3 regions of the Sporolactobacillus caesalpiniae genome follow, and region 1 is predicted to be linked to each of the others. Evidence: riboswitches for the same ligand, from Rfam matches in the RefSeq annotation. Region 1 holds a riboswitch; each other region holds the start of a gene.
What was found. Region 1 has a riboswitch for cyclic di-GMP ahead of ABWW58_RS16240 (EAL domain-containing protein). Riboswitches for the same ligand answer to the same signal wherever they lie in the genome.
Positions count from the first base shown of each region.

Region 2: it holds a riboswitch for cyclic di-GMP, as region 1 does, so the genes downstream of both, ABWW58_RS08620 (CAP domain-containing protein) here and ABWW58_RS16240 (EAL domain-containing protein) in region 1, are expected to answer to the same signal.
Region 3: it holds a riboswitch for cyclic di-GMP, as region 1 does, so the genes downstream of both, ABWW58_RS02910 (hypothetical protein) here and ABWW58_RS16240 (EAL domain-containing protein) in region 1, are expected to answer to the same signal.

Region 1 covers NZ_JBEVCB010000008.1:126,852-129,053, reverse strand. The annotation lists gene ABWW58_RS16245 (PilZ domain-containing protein) at 1-403, opposite strand, end outside; gene ABWW58_RS16240 (EAL domain-containing protein) at 414-1,130, opposite strand; cyclic di-GMP riboswitch class I at 1,203-1,285, opposite strand; gene csrA (carbon storage regulator CsrA) at 1,576-1,815, opposite strand; gene fliW (flagellar assembly protein FliW) at 1,819-2,202, opposite strand, start outside.
Region 2 covers NZ_JBEVCB010000004.1:51,975-54,176, forward strand. The annotation lists gene ABWW58_RS08615 (MerR family transcriptional regulator) at 1-58, shown strand, start outside; gene ABWW58_RS08620 (CAP domain-containing protein) at 115-957, opposite strand; cyclic di-GMP riboswitch class I at 996-1,082, opposite strand; gene ABWW58_RS08625 (cupin domain-containing protein) at 1,323-1,970, shown strand; gene ABWW58_RS08630 (DnaJ family domain-containing protein) at 1,975-2,202, opposite strand, start outside.
Region 3 covers NZ_JBEVCB010000001.1:583,869-586,070, forward strand. The annotation lists gene ABWW58_RS02905 (VanZ family protein) at 1-692, shown strand, start outside; cyclic di-GMP riboswitch class I at 816-898, shown strand; gene ABWW58_RS02910 (hypothetical protein) at 963-1,292, shown strand; gene ABWW58_RS02915 (3-oxoacyl-[acyl-carrier-protein] synthase III C-terminal domain-containing protein) at 1,396-2,202, shown strand, end outside.

The sequences.
Region 1 (2,202 bases):
CATGAATCATCGTTCCATCCACTTTCGCAAAGGATAACGAGACATCCACCTCTTCCTTAACAGGAAAATCAATGCTGCATTTAATTTTCATGCCACCAAGACTAATATCAAGCATATCGACCATAAACGATTTATTATTCAAGCGCTGTAATGTTCGCTCACCAAAATCAAGCACTTTCACTGAACATTTTTCATCTTTAAGCACAACACGATGATGTCTGCGTCTTTCTCCTGATTGTTCTTCCGAATTATTCTTTTTGTAAACCTTTTGCCTGAGATTTGTTATGAGTTTGCGATCTTTGCTTATAATTTTATTATAGTGAAGAATGAATGCTGACAAAATCGCTAATAAAAATAGACCCTCAATACCTGCTCCAAGAATGATTACTAGATTATCTGACATAAAAAACACCTCACATTGATTTAGAAATCGACTGTGGCCTCCCGATTGCAAAGCCTTGCGCAAATGACACACCAAGCATCTGCGCACAAGCAATATCACATTCGGTTTCCAGTCCTTCAAAAATTAATTTGGCATTGAACTTTGTGCAGTAGCGGACAAGAAATTCAACATAAGCCTGTTTCTTTCTCGATTGGGTCAAACCTACTGAAAAATAGCGGTCCAATTTAATGTAGTCTGCATCAATTTCGATTGTCCGATTGATAGTGTCGGCACCTTTACCAAAGTCATCAACCGCAATCAAAATACCCATTTTCTTCAGGAAATTTATAGCTGTTAACAGTGCGGTGAAATCAACAATACTCTCGTGTTCGACAATCTCCAATACGATCTGATGAGCTGGGAAGGAGCAGTGGTCGATCATTTGAAGAATAAATGGAACAAAGTCTCGATGCAGGATTGTCGATGGATAGACGTTAAGAAACAGCTTTTTGCCTTTATTAGCAGGTCCATCAAGAGCGAAGGTGCGAAGCGCTTTTCGCAGTGAATGGATATCGAATTCAAATAGCTGGTTTTTCCTGATTGCCCGCCGAAACGCTTTTTCAGGATTGTGGAAAACACGTGAGCGAAACAGGGCTTCATAACCTTCAACCTCAGCAGTTTGCAAACTGACAATCGGTTGATAATGATGAAAAAATTTTTCTTTCCTGTGAACACAAATAGACCACATGATTTCTTCGCCTCTTTTAATCAAAAACGGCGCACCGAAACAAATGTGGAAGATAAATACGATTTGCTTCCTTTCGGTAACCCGGCGACCTTAGCTTGCGCTTTAGGCCCGTAGCTTTGCGGCCCTATTTTTCAATAGGTGTGCCATTTCGATTGAAATAATTTTTTATACTGCAATTATTACGCAATAGGAATAATGATTCAAGGACATATGAACCATATTGACCTTATATAAAATTTTTTGATCAACAAATGATAGGTAAGCGAATTCATTATACAAATTTAAGTAGATCGCCTTATGGGCTCATACAAGATGGGGCATCCATCACGTACAAGACGAATTTAAGAAAGGCTAGCCGTCGATTGGCACTCGGACCATTCGCTCAAAATGTTCCATTGAAAACATTATTTTGTTCAAAATAAAAACACGGTTGCCCGCGTTATGGTCACTGATCATTTGTTTTCATTGATTTCATTGCGTTGAGTATATCAGCCGGTAGATTTCCACTCACAGCGCGGTTGTTCTCTTTGCGAATGGCTTCATAAATCTCGCCGCGATTGACATCAACCTTCCGCGGTGCCGTGATTCCAAGTTTGATCTGGTCACCTGCGATTCCGACTATCTTTACCTCGATATCATCACCGATTCGTATTGACTCACCAAGTTTTCTGGTCAAAATAAGCATCGGTCACACCCTCTTTTCCGTGAGTGGAGCAGTGAGCGGCGTTCTGAGCGAGTAGTCGGATTGCTCAGGGATATACTGTTTGCCTGTCTTGTTTCTAACATTAATGATGATCGGCGCTTTAAGGTTAACCGTCGATTCAGAGAATGGGTTGCGCACACTGACGATGACCCAAACCGCGACATCCTTCTGTGATTGGATTTCAAGCTGCTGAACAAGATGATCCGGCAAATCAACACTGAAGTGGTCAAAATATAAAAATGGAGACGTGACAATAAACGCGACATCTGCATCATCAATGGATTGAAGAATGGAAAACGCTTCGCCAAAAGGCTGAATAATAAACTGTTTATCATTTGCGAAGCCGGGAATGCCATTCGCGAATGACAG
Region 2 (2,202 bases), on a different contig from region 1:
TAAAGGCGCGGCAAAAATGCTTCACGATGCCGTAAAAATATACACAGCAAAGGTGTAAAGCATTCGAAAAAGAGGTGTGGATACTATCCACACCTCTTATCTAGTTTCATAGAATTAGTCTGAGAAGTCTTGCGTGAAGAATGCCCATCCCTCTGAGCTGCCGTTCTTTTGACCATAAACGACGCCGACACCAATATATTTATACTCAGGCTTCAGGATATTCGCTCGATGGCCCGGGGAATTCATCCAGCCGTCCATCGTTGCCTGTGCGCTCCAAATCTGATCCCATCCGAAATAGTTTACATCGCCTTTAGCATAGGCTACGTTTTGTCCGGCTACCGTGTTCCGCGAAAAATTCATCATTCCGTGGCTCATTGCGCCATTGCTAAATTGCTGCTGACTCCATTGCCGTGCAAAATTCTGAAGTTCCGGTTTGACTTGAAGTGCCTGCAATCCGTTCTGCGCGCGTACATTATTTACTAGATTCACAATCTGCTGTTCTACGGATCCATTATACTGACCGGAAGCTGCGGGTTGAGGTGCAGGTGTCTGTGCCTGAACAGGAGCTTTTGCAGGTGCTTTTTTAACAGGAGTTTTTTTAACAGCCTTATGTACAGCTTTCTTTTTGACTACTTTAGCCTTTTTGACTGCTTTTTTAACTTTTTTAACTGCTTTTTTCTTCTTAACCGATTTTTTTGCTTTTTTTACCGCTTTTTTCTTAACACTCTTTTTTATACGCTTCTTAACTACAGGCTTTTTCGCTTTTTTCTTTGCGTGCTTCTTCACCGATTTCGCTTCAACACCGCTCGTAATCTTCTCATTCTGTTGAACGATCGGTTGGGATTGTTTATTTGAACCGGCGGCCGATTTCGATTGATCAGCGGCTGATATTGAGGCTGTGGACAGGGACAGTACAACAATCAATAAGCCTACTAACAAATTCTTAAAAATACGCATAATAAAAAATCTCCCCTCATTTACGTTTGACTATCAAATACGGCGGTCCAGCCATCCTAGCGATTGCTCGCTTTAGATCTGTGACTTTGCGTCACTACTTTTCAGTAGTTTTGCCCTTTAGAAAAAAGATTTATCTTTAAAATATTAGGTTAATTTAACTATACATCAGCCGGCAGGCTTTAACAATAATCGACCTGTTGCCTCAAATTATTTATCGGCAGAAGATCGATTTTATTTAGTAGGTTTGATTTATTTCAATGAAATCTACTTCACGTATCGCGCGTCAGCAGCGAAGCAGATTACTATGATCAGAATATTCCGAGTGCTATACTGAGTAGTAAATTCAATTTGAGGAGGTTCGTTACATGCGGAGATGGTTTCGAGCAGCAGGGGTGGCGCCACTATTGGTGCTTGCTGCATGCGGGGGACAATCTGCTTCGGAAAACGGTCATTCGTCAGCAGATACTCAGACAGCAGAAGTCTCTCAAATGTCCGAGCAGCAATCAACGAGCAAAAATAAGTTTGCCAAAGTACAAACAGTTACCTTTAAGGATGACGGAATAATTCCGAACAATCCCTATTTCCAGGTTCTGATTTATCCTGGCGCGTTCAAAGGACGGACCGGGCAGATTTTGAAAACATTTGAGAAGAACAATTGGGGCAATAATTGGGTAGACGGTGTCTTTCCTTACCATCACTTTCACAGCACATCTCATGAAGTACTCGGGGTCATCTCCGGACACGCGACACTTAGACTTGGCGGACAGAAAGGCAACAATTTCAAAGTGTCCGCAGGCGACGTTGTCGTGCTTCCGGCGGGAACTGGGCATAAGCGCTTATCATCAAGCAGCGATTTCTCTATTGCCGGCGGGTATCCGAATGGACAAGACTACGATATTCAAACAAAGGAAACGAAGGCTTTAAAAGATAATATTAGCCATGTTGGCAAACCGAAGCAAGATCCGGTATATGGAAATCAGGGACCGCTTCTCAACATTTGGAAAAACAAATAACGAATCAGAAAAGATGGAGGCGATTGAAAATCCGTGAACGATAACTTTGAAAGGTTGATGTGTGTGCAATGGAGCGTTTTTCCATTAACTGATTAAATTTCAATTGCTTAAATCGCAGTTGTTTCGTCAGTCGCGCGCGCTCTTTTTCATCTTCGCAGCAATTAAGTAAATCATTCAACGTAACGATGTCTTTTTTTATCTGCAGCTCTTCAGGCAGCGTGCCTGCATTTTT
Region 3 (2,202 bases), on a different contig from region 1:
ATCATCATGATCCAGGCTATCAAACCGCTTTGCTGCGCACGTTCCAATCATTTGCAATCTTTATACCTATGGGTTTTCTTGTGCCAGCATTAAGGAAAAAAGCAATGGAATTCGAACAATTTATCGGCGTGCCCTTGGCTATTGCTCTTTCAATCGAATTTGCCCAATATGTATTGATGACCGGACGCAGTGATGTGGATGACCTAATTCTGAATGTCTTGGGGAGCATGCTCGGTTTTGCGCTTTGGCATCTTTTCTGCGAATGGATTCCGATGCATCGCATAAATCGCTATACTCGCATTTTCCTAATAACTCTATTAATCAGCATTTGCCTGTTGTTATTTAATTATGATGGAATGACATTCGACGGTTCAGCAGATATCAACAGAGACACGATTGGCGTCACTCTGGGTATTCCCGAGTATACTGGGGCATTTCTCAGAGGAAACAAGCATGATTTGATTATGAAAACCGATCCTGATCAGGGGAACATACAGGTGACCATTTCGATTAATGAATCAACGAAACTGTATTTGGAAAAGGCAACAGATTATGGTGATTCATCAAAAACCGCAGCTCTAAAAAAAATAACGGTAAACCGAATGCGGCAAGTTGATGAAAATGCAAAGATTCGTGTTTGGGGAAAACAGCTTCCTACCACATTTCTCGCAGAATTTGTGATTGTTCGTTAAGTTTACAAGGCATTGATGAAATATAGTATGAAAAAAGAACCGATACTAAATACCCTTCAATATTTTCGCTCAAAATTATATGATAAAATAGTAGTGAAAAATGCTAATAATTACCAATTGAATAAATGAAAAAAGCAAACTAACCGAAAGTTTAGGACGCAAAGCCACGGGTCTAATGCGAAAGCGATGACAGCCGGGTTACCATTGGACATAGAAGCTGTGATCAACATGTCACGGCTTTTTTTGTTAATAAATAGTGGAGGTTTTACGATGGGGAAATACAGTGTTGTGACAACGGGGAATGACATCAGTGTCGTGTGTGAAGGTGTTTTTACGATGGAGGACGCATCAGGGTATGTGGAAGAATTCAAAAAAGCTGCTGCTCAAGTCAATCCGGCAACCAGTCATTTGGTGCTTGACGGTTCCGAACTGAGAGTCTCTTCACAGGAAATGGTTGGTATGCTCACGAACATCATTGCTATGTACAAGGATATGGGCTTCCAGGACATAACTATGGATTTAGGTAAAAGTGCGGTCGTTAAAATGCAAATTAGGCGTTTAGCTAAAGAAGCCGGGCTTACTCAATTCAAATTGCTTTGAAAAAAATCAAATGAAGTAAGGCTGAGCTATGCATTTATCAGACTATGCTGAATAGAGAGGCCAAATCTATCAATGTATTAACTTTGCTTATGGAGGAGTGCGTGTGATCAATGTGAACGTGTTAGGGATTGACGTGTATCACGGTAAAAAGATTGTTTCCAATGATACATACATCAACCACTTTAAGGAAAAAGGAAAGGACTACACACATTTTTTCGAAGATGTTATAGGAATGGACAAGCGGTATTTGATTGATTCGCAAACTGAGAACAGTCTGACTATGGCGATAGCCGCCGCCAAAAAAGTGCTCAATAAAGCGGGGATTAGAGGCACTGATCTTGATATGATTGTGCTCTCCAGCTTTTTCCCGGAATTTACAGTACCACCAAGCTCCATTAAACTGCACCAGGCTATCGGTGCAAAACCCGAATGTGTCTGCCTTGATCTTAATGGAAATTGCGCCGGAATGATATTATCTCTTGATAATGTCACAAAGTATATGTCGGTTACAAAGAACGTAAATCGAGCGTTGATCGTTGGATCCGATTACATTAATTCGGTAGTTAATCCGGATAATGAGCTTTGCTATGGACATTTTGGTGATGCTGCATGTGCCATTATACTAGAGAAAACAAAAGAAGATCGTGGACTTCTTGGTGCGAAATGTCGAATTAATTCGCTTGAACATAATAACATTTTGTTTCCCGGTTGTGGCGTATCTAAATTGCATGATACAGCTCGTAATGAATGGCTGCTTGATTGGAAACCCTTTGAAAATGTTTCACTTGATTCAGCGGCACAGAACATGCGCGATCTGCTTCAGGAAAACCACCTTACGCCGGGCGATGTGAGCATGTTCTGTTTTTCACAGTATGCCTATGCCAATGTTGTTGATCTTCGAGAATTACTA